3 regions of the Rahnella sp. CFA14(1/10) genome follow, and region 1 is predicted to be linked to each of the others. Evidence: predicted binding sites of a transcription regulator. Region 1 holds the regulator's gene; each other region holds the start of a gene.
The links. The regulator CRP, encoded in region 1, controls carbon source genes, mostly activating them, when cyclic AMP is high. The targets are predictions, from matches to a motif close to ATGTGANNNNNNTCACAT.
Positions count from the first base shown of each region.

Region 2: the regulator CRP is predicted to act here: its motif matches at 1,478-1,495, upstream of EVX52_RS18135 (CidA/LrgA family protein).
Region 3: the regulator CRP is predicted to act here: its motif matches at 1,248-1,265, upstream of udp (uridine phosphorylase).

Region 1 is NZ_SEWS01000006.1:14,870-18,080, forward strand. It holds gene EVX52_RS13075 (phosphoribulokinase) at 1-744, shown strand, start outside; gene EVX52_RS13080 (OsmC family protein) at 748-1,155, opposite strand; gene crp (cAMP-activated global transcriptional regulator CRP) at 1,518-2,150, shown strand; gene EVX52_RS13090 (YccS/YhfK family putative transporter) at 2,212-3,211, shown strand, end outside.
Region 2 is NZ_SEWS01000009.1:68,115-71,325, forward strand. It holds gene EVX52_RS18125 (amino acid ABC transporter permease) at 1-298, shown strand, start outside; gene EVX52_RS18130 (amino acid ABC transporter ATP-binding protein) at 314-1,159, shown strand; gene EVX52_RS18135 (CidA/LrgA family protein) at 1,539-1,943, shown strand; gene EVX52_RS18140 (CidB/LrgB family autolysis modulator) at 1,936-2,628, shown strand; gene EVX52_RS18145 (peptidase domain-containing ABC transporter) at 2,700-3,211, opposite strand, start outside.
Region 3 is NZ_SEWS01000013.1:106,886-110,096, forward strand. It holds gene katE (catalase HPII) at 1-1,170, shown strand, start outside; gene udp (uridine phosphorylase) at 1,396-2,157, shown strand; gene EVX52_RS22560 (DedA family protein) at 2,312-2,839, shown strand; gene rmuC (DNA recombination protein RmuC) at 2,997-3,211, shown strand, end outside.

The sequences.
Region 1 (3,211 bases):
AGTTTTCACCATTTCACCCGTCCTGAAATGGATGCGGCGATCCGTAAGGCACGCGATCTCGGGCGCCACATCAGTTATTTCGGGCCGGAAGCCAATGACTTTGGTTTGCTGGAAAAAAGCTTTATCGAATATGGCAAAACCGGCACCGGCCGTTCACGTAAGTATTTGCATACTTATGACGAAGCGGTTCCCTATAATCAGGTGCCGGGCACGTTTACGCCATGGCAGGCGTTGCCGGAACCAACGGATATCTTATTCTATGAAGGCCTGCACGGCGGTGTAGTGACAGACAAAATTGATGTCGCCGCCCAGGTCGATTTGCTGGTCGGCGTTGTGCCTATCGTTAACCTGGAGTGGATCCAGAAACTGGTGCGCGATACCGGGGAGCGTGGCCATTCACGTGAAGCAGTGATGGATTCCGTCGTGCGTTCGATGGATGATTATATCAGCTACATTACGCCGCAGTTTTCCCGCACCCACATCAACTTCCAGCGTGTGCCGACTATCGACACCTCAAACCCGTTCGCAGCAAAAGCCATTCCGTCACTGGATGAAAGCTTTGTGGTGATCCATTTCCAGGGACTGGACGACATCGATTTCCCCTATCTGCTGGCAATGTTGCAGGGGTCATTTATCTCGCACATCAAAACGCTGGTGGTACCAGGTGGGAAAATGGGGCTGGCAATGGAGCTGATCATGGCGCCACTGGTGCAGCGCCTGATGGAAGGTAAGAAAATCGAGTAAACTTTATTCCGCTGCAATCACTTCAAAGCTGTGGGTGATGGTGGCCGCTTTACCCAACATCAGAGACACTGAACAGTATTTTTCGGCAGAAAGGCTGACCGCACGTTCAACAATCTTATCGGTCAGATCCTTACCGGTGACGATAAAATGCAGATTGATATGCGTGAACAGACGCGGCGCTTCTTCGCGGCGTTGTGAAGTCAGCTTCACTTCACAATCACGCACGTCATTACGGCCTTTCTGTAAAATAGATACCACGTCAATTGCACTGCAGCCGCCTGCGGACATCAGTAACATTTCCATCGGGCTTGGGGCTTTATCGCCCGCGTTACCATCCATTGAAATCTGATGACCCGACGCTGACTCACCTAAAAAGGTCAGCCCTTCAACCCATTTGACACGTGCGTGCATGAACTATTCTCCCGGTGAATAAACTTTTAGAAATCTGCTCTCAGAGTACCCTTTAGACCAAAATCTGGCAACGTAACCCGATCGCCATCATGCTGAAGCGAGACAACAGAAGACAGCATCTCAAACCTGTGCTACAAACAAAGCCGAAACATACTTTCCAGTAAATTGCGGTGACGGTTTTTGCGGTTTAAGAACAGAACCCACGGTGTTAACAGCAATAAACAGGCTGTTGCACTCCGACATCCGCTTGCAGCATTTCTGGGGAGTTATATGCTGAAAGGGCGCTTTGGATTTGAAGTGCCATACAGGGAACTCTGAGCCCTGTGATTTTGGGCAGCGATAACAACAGAGGATAATAGCTAATGGTTCTCGGCAAGCCACAAACAGACCCGACTCTTGAATGGTTCCTGTCTCACTGTCATATACATAAGTATCCTTCTAAAAGTACGCTGATTCACCAGGGTGAAAAAGCCGAAACGCTTTACTACATCGTGAAAGGGTCAGTTGCTGTCCTGATTAAAGATGAAGAAGGCAAGGAAATGATACTGTCCTACCTTAACCAAGGTGACTTCATCGGTGAGCTGGGACTCTTCGAAGAAGGTCAGGAACGTAGTGCCTGGGTACGTGCTAAAACTGCCTGTGAAGTGGCTGAAATTTCGTATAAAAAGTTCCGCCAGCTGATTCAGGTTAACCCGGATATTCTGATGCGTCTCTCCGCGCAGATGGCCAACCGTCTGCAAGTGACGTCAGAGAAAGTCGGCAACCTTGCCTTCCTCGACGTAACCGGTCGTATCGCTCAAACGTTGCTCAACCTGGCTAAACAGCCTGATGCAATGACCCATCCGGACGGGATGCAAATCAAGATTACCCGTCAGGAAATTGGCCAAATCGTCGGTTGTTCACGTGAAACAGTCGGACGAATCCTCAAAATGCTGGAAGATCAGAGCCTGATCTCCGCACACGGGAAAACGATTGTCGTTTACGGCACACGTTAATCCCTCGAAAATTGGCGCGGCAGAATACTGTCGCGCCTTTTTTATGGGCTAAGCTTTACCCATGACGTTATGGCGAAAACTGTTTTACCATCCTGAAGTGAATTACGCGCTGCGCCAGACGCTGGTGTTGTGCCTGCCTGTTGGCATTTGCTGGCTGTTTGGCAACTTGCAAATGGGTCTGCTGTTTTCCCTCTGCCCGGCCTGCTGTAACATCGCCGGTCTGGATACCCCGCACAAACGCTTTTTCAAACGTCTGATCGTCGGCGGTTCACTGTTTGCCGTGAGCAGCATTCTGCTGCAACTGATGCTGGAAAACTGGCACGTTCCGCTGCCGCTGATCATGCTATCGCTGGCGTTATTGCTCGGCGTTACCGGTGAAATCAGCCCGTTACATGCGCGCCTGTTACCCGGCGCGCTGGTAGCCACTATTTTCACACTGAGTATGGTCGGCGTGCGCCCGATGTGGCAGGCACCGGTGCTGTTCGCAGCAGGCACAGCCTGGTACGGGGTGTTTAACTGGGTGTGGTTTCGTATTTCGCAAGAACAGCCTATGCGCGAAACGCTCAGCCAGCTTTATCTGCAACTCGCGGATTATTTCGAGGCCAAGTACAGTCTGCTGACGCAACATACCGATCCCGAGACGGCGTTGCCGCCATTACTTACCCGTCAGCAGCAGGTTATCGACCTGATTGCCCTGCTTTATCAGCAATTACACATGCTGCCACAACACGGACATCATCATCACCATAAGCGACTGTTTCAGCTTTTTCAGGTTGCTCTCGATTTGCAGGAGCACATTACCGTCAGCCTGCATCAGCCGGAGGAAGTACAGAAACTGGTTGAGGAAAGCCATGCAGAAGCGGTAATCCGCCGCAATGCGCAGGTGATTTCCACCCGTCTTCGGGTGATTGCCGGCGATATTCTTTATCACCGTTTATCTGAGCGCTTTACCATGGCCAATGAGCTGGCTGCGCTGGAGAAAATCGCCGCGCGTAACCCGGACAATCCGGTTGGCCAGTTTTGTTATTACCATTTCAGCCGCATTGCGCGCCTGCTGCGGA
Region 2 (3,211 bases), on a different contig from region 1:
GGCTTTGCGTTCAATTCTGCCAACCGGTTTTAACGAAGTGATCAGCCTGGCGAAAGGCACATCGATTGTTTACGTCCTGTCGATGCCGGAACTGTTTTACACCGTGCAGGTGATTTACAACCGCACGCAACAGGTGATCCCGTTGCTGATGGTCGCTACCGTCTGGTATCTGCTGATCACCACCGTGCTGTCGGTTTTACAGTATTACGTCGAACGTTATTTCTCCCGCGGCACTGTGCGCCAGGTCGCTCCAACCCCCTTGCAGCGCCTGCGTCAGTGGCGCGTCGCCCGTTCTTAATAAAGGGAAAGCACTATGTCTGAAGCCTTTGATTTATTCGTTAACCGCCCAAGGGAAGCCCCGGTTGAACAGCTGTTCCCGCGCAAACCTCAGGCAGCCACCGTCGGGCGTATAGAGATCAATAATCTGAGCAAGTACTACGGCGCGCACAAAGCGCTGGATAACGTCAGTCTGAGCATTGAACCCGGCACCGTGACCGTGATCCTCGGCCCGTCCGGTTCGGGAAAATCGACACTGTTGCGCACGATTAATCATCTTGAGCGCGTCGACGAAGGTTTTATTCAGATCGATGGTGACTACATTGGTTACCGCCGCAAAGGCGATACACTGTATGAGCTGAAAGAGCGCGCCATCCTCAGGCAACGCAGACACGTCGGTTATGTATTCCAGAATTTCAATTTATTCCCGCATATGACGGTGCTGGATAACATCATCGAAGCGCCGGTAGTTCACGGCCTGATGAGTCGCAAAGACGCCATCATCCGCGCCGGTGAACTGCTCGACACCGTCGGCCTGCGTGAGAAAGCCCACGCCTGGCCGCGTCATTTGTCCGGCGGACAGCAACAACGTATCGCCATTGCCCGCGCGCTGGCGCTGAATCCTAAAGTCATGCTGTTTGATGAACCGACATCGGCGCTCGACCCTGAACTGGTCGGCGAAGTGCTGGATGTAATTAAGAAACTGGCGCAATCAGGCGTAACACTGGTGGTCGTTACTCATGAAATCGGCTTCGCGCGCCAGGTCGCGGATCAGGTGGTATTTATGGTCGATGGTCGCGTCGTTGAAAGCGGCGCTGCCGAACAGGTGCTGGAACGGCCGGTTCACGCCAGAACCCAGGCTTTCCTGGAGAAGGTGCTTTAGCTGCCACACACATGTGACAAAGGTTTTGCTTTACTCCTTCCCCGGCAAACACTGCGCGATTTTGTTTTTGCTCCTTCCCCTCTCACGAAGGGAAGGAGTGTGGGTTTGATGGCAACTCATACAATTACACCACCATTAATACCCCACCCCAACCCTCCCTTTCGCAGGGGAGGGAGCTTTGCGGCTGTCGCTGTAGCGCGCCAAACAAATCGTGACACATTGTCATGTGAAATTAGATCGCGAATTGTCCCCCCTATTTTCCCCGTTTACCAAACGTCATTTTGGAATACACTTCATTCCTAAATTTCATACTTCGTTTTGTGGCACAGATCACATCTTAATTGTATGATGAATACATTATTCAACTGGGTGAAACACCATGGGCACCTCAATCTCTCTGGCATTCCAATATATCCGGGCGTTTATTCTGATTTATCTCTGTTTATTCGCCGGGAATGCGATTTCATCTCTGTTACCGCTCACCATTCCCGGCAGCATCATCGGCATGCTGATCCTGTTTGGTCTGCTTTCCACACAAATTTTGCCGTTCAAATGGGTTAAACCGGGCTGCAATATTCTGATCCGCTATATGGCGTTGCTGTTCGTGCCTATCGGGGTCGGGGTCATGAATTATTATGCGCAACTGCGCACGCAGTTCGGGCCGCTGGTGGTGTCATGCCTGGTCAGTACCCTGGTGGTGTTGCTGGTTGTCGCCTATTGCTCCCACTATATCCATGGGGAACGCGGTGTGGTGACGGATAAAGGGGAGGATAAAAATGATTGATATTTTGTGGTCGCTGCCGCTGACGCTGGTGGTTTTTTTCGCCACCCGCAAATTAGCCACCAGGCTTAAAATGCCCCTGCTCAACCCGTTGCTGATGTCGATGGTGGTGATTATTCCGCTGTTGCTGATCACCCATATCCCTTACGCACGTTATTTCGCAGGCAGCAAGATCCTCAATGACCTGCTGCAACCCGCTGTCGTGGCGCTGGCTTTCCCGCTGTACGAACAGCTGCATCAGATCCGTGCCCGCTGGAAATCCATCATCAGCATCTGCTTTATCGGCAGTGTGGTAGCGATGGTGACGGGGACCGCGATTGCATTATGGATGGGTGCAACGCCAGAAATTGCCGCATCGGTATTACCGAAATCGGTCACCACACCGATTGCAATGGCCACCGCGCAGTCGATTAATGGCATTCCGGCCATCAGCGCCGTATGCGTGATTTTCGTCGGGATCCTCGGCGCGGTCTTTGGACACACGCTGTTGAATATTCTGAAGATCACCACCAAGGCCTCACGCGGACTGGCGATGGGCACCGCATCACATGCACTGGGCACCGCCCGTTGTGCAGAAATGGATTATCAGGAAGGCGCATTCAGCTCACTGGCGCTGGTGATTTGCGGGATTATTACTTCCCTGCTCGCACCTTTTCTGTTCCCCGTATTACTGGTCATATTTGGCTAAACAGTTTGGCGGCGGCTGTGTTTGCCCCTGTAAAATAAAATGCCCTGCCCGCAAGCAAGCAGGGCATTTTATTAACCTTCGTTCTTATCAGGTACGGGATTTCCCCCGGCAGCAGGCACACTGATGCGCACCGGCCGGGCTTTTTTAACCTCAGCGTTCGCCACCGGTGCCAGTAGCTTGTCAGGGCTACAATCGCGGATAACCTTTCCGTTCTTCATCACCAGTACACGATCAAAATACTTCAGCAGGTAACGTCGGTGAGTGACCATTAACAGCGTTTTTCCCGCAACAAAATGCTCCAGATTGTCAAAAATTCGCTGTTCCGTTTGTTCATCCAGACAGGACGTCGGTTCATCCCACAAAAAAACTTTCGCATCACTGCTCAGGCTGCGTGCCAGCAGTAATTGCTGATTTTGTCCTGATGAAAGATTCTTCGCCATAAAGCTGATGGGATAACGTAATCCCATCGGATGTTGCAGCACGAAATTACAGTTTGTCACGCCCAGCGCCTGCACGGTTTTCTTACGATCTTCACCGCTCTTTAGGGCGAAGTTACTTTCCACCGATCCTGTAAATAACGCAT
Region 3 (3,211 bases), on a different contig from region 1:
CCCGTAGAACTGATCGGCAAAATGGTGCTTAACCGTAACCCCGATAATTTCTTTGCTGAAACCGAGCAAGCCGCGTTCCATCCCGGACATATTGTGCCGGGCATAGATTTTACCAATGATCCGTTGTTACAGGGGCGTTTGTTCTCTTACACCGATACGCAAATCAGCCGTCTTGGCGGGCCAAATTTCCATGAAATTCCGATCAACCGGCCGACATGTCCTTTCCATAACTTCCAGCGTGACGGTATGCACCGCCAGGATATTGATACTAATCCGGCAAACTACGAGCCGAATTCCATCAACAATAACTGGCCAAGGGAAACGCCTCCGGCAGCATCCGGCGGCGGCTTTGAAAGTTATCCTGAGCGTATTGGTGCAGAAAAAATTCGTCAGCGCAGCCCGTCATTTGCCGAATATTATGCCCATCCGCGCCTGTTCTGGCTGAGCCAGACAGCGGCGGAGCAGGATCATATTATCGGGGCCTTCTCATTTGAATTATCGAAAGTGGCGCGGCCTTATATCCGCGAGCGGGTGGTGGATCTGTTGGCGCATGTTGATCAGACGCTGGCGCAAAAAGTGGCGAAGAATCTGGGTATTACCCTTTCCGCAGATACTCTGAATATCAAACCGCCGAAGCCGGTGAATGGCCTGAAAAATGATCCGTCGCTGAGTTTGTATGCCAGCGGTAAAGGCACGCTCAAAGGACGTCAGGTGGCAATATTATTGGGGGAGGGCGTGAAAGCGGCAGATGTTCTGGAAACGTTGCAGGCGCTTCAGGTCGCAGGCGTCCATCCTAAACTGCTGGCCAGTCATTTAGGCAATGTAACTGCCGATGATGGCTCCACGTTGCCGGTTGATGCAACCTTTGCCGGGGCGCCTTCCATCACCGTGGATGCGGTGATTGTTCCGCACGGACATATCGATGCACTGCTCATGAACGGCGATGCGCGGCATTACGTGCTCGAGGCCTACAAGCACCTGAAAGTCGTAGGCCTAAGTGGCGATGCACGCCGCTTCAAATCACTGCTGGGGTTGACGGATGACGTGCCGGAAGAGGGCATTGTCGAAGGTGAAAAAGCGGAGGGAGCATTACTGAAAACGTTCCTGAAAGAAATGCTCAAACACCGGATCTGGTCACGCAGTGCGTTGGCAGAGGCTGTGCCTGCCTGATTTGCTGTAGCTGGAAAGCAGGCAACCTCCGGTAACGGAGATTGCCTGTTCAGGTTTCAGTGAAATGCACCTTTATTTTGTGATGAGTGTCACAAAATAAATGTATGCGCAATTCAAGTTGTTACATCATAGTGACGACCGTCACGAAATAACGCCACAATGTTGAGTACAGTTGCCGGGTGTTCCTCCTGCCAATAAATGACCTTACACACCGAGGAGTTTGTTATGTCTCAGCCCGAAGTTTTCCATCTTGGCCTGGCCAAAAAAGATTTAAACGGCGCGTCGCTGGCGATTGTTCCCGGCGATCCTGAGCGCGTAGAAAAAATTGCCAAACTGATGGAGAACCCGGTTCGTCTGGCCTCCCACCGCGAATTTACCTCATGGCGTGCTGAGCTTGATGGCAAATCTGTGATTGTTTGCTCAACCGGTATCGGCGGGCCTTCTACCTCCATCGCAGTGGAAGAACTGGCACAGCTGGGGATCCGTACTTTCCTGCGTGTCGGCACAACGGGTGCGATCCAACCACATATCAATGTCGGTGACGTGCTGGTCACGACCGCTGCCGTTCGTCTTGATGGCGCGAGCCTGCACTTTGCGCCGATGGAATTCCCTGCGGTAGCCGATTTTGCCTGCACTACCGCGCTGGTTGCGGCGGCAGAAGCCGTGGGAGCCGCGACACACATTGGCGTTACTGCATCTTCTGACACGTTCTATCCGGGTCAGGAACGTTATGACACTTACTCCGGCCGTGTTGTCCGTCGCTTCAAAGAATCGATGAAAGAATGGCAGGAAATGGGCGTCATGAACTACGAAATGGAATCCGCGACTCTGCTGACCATGTGTGCAAGCCAGGGTCTGCGCGCCGGGATGGTTGCCGGTGTTATCGTGAACCGCACGCAGCAGGAAATCCCTAATGCAGAAACCATGAAAAAGACCGAAAGCCATGCGGTGAAGATTGTTGTCGAAGCGGCCCGCAGACTGCTTTAGTCCCTGTAAAACTAAAACAACCACATCTTATCAACGGGCCTCTGACGGCCCGTTTTTTTGCTCTGTTAAGCAGATCTGTTAAGGTCATGTTAGTAATCCATCTGGAATAATTGATGTATTCCCTTCCGGATCTCTGACACAAGGAACTGCATTTTTGACTGTTCACGACCTTCTTGAGTACACCACTACCTTCATTCGTGCCCATCAGGTGTGGGCTGCGCCGATCGTTTTTTTTCTGGCCTTTGGTGAATCGCTGGCATTCCTTTCCCTGCTGCTTCCGGCAACGTTTATCTTGTTGGGGCTCGGTGCGCTGATTGGCGAAACCGGCATACCGTTCTGGCCCATCTGGGCAGCCGCCGCTGCGGGGGCTTTCCTGGGCGACTGGCTTTCTTACTGGATTGGTGCCCGTTATCAGGATCGTGTTGGCAATTTCTGGCCTTTCTCCCGTCATCCGCAAATGTTGGTTCGGGGGCATGCTTTCTTTGAAAAATGGGGCATGCCGGGGGCCTTTATCGGCCGCTTTTTTGGCCCGCTTCGCGCCGTTGTGCCACTGGTTGCTGGCATCTGCGGTATGCCGCAAAAGTATTTCCAGATTGCGAATGTGACCTCGGCACTTATCTGGGCTTTCGGCATTCTGGCACCCGGTGCGTTTGGCATTCAGTGGCTGAGCCGCTGGTTTTAAATCCTGCCCTCTGTCGTTGCCCGTCGCAAGGGGGCAAATACAGAGAAATTCCTTTTTGGAAGACGTCTCGCAAAGGTTCAATGCAACAGAAAATAGACTGGACATCCATACAGCCTGACATTACCTTGGCCGCAAGAGACTTGAAGAGGGAAATCACGTGGATATCAGCATTCTGACTGCCCTGGGGGCAGGGTTAATTGGCTTACTCTTAGGATGGCTGATTGCCAGTTTGCGCCAACAGCAACAACAGACGGAGTATGAAACGCAACGCCGTTTGCTGGAACAATCGCTGGAACAGCTTAAAACGGAAAATGATACGCACAAAATCGAGCGGCAATCAGGCCAGCAGCAACTGCGTGAAGCTGAACTTGA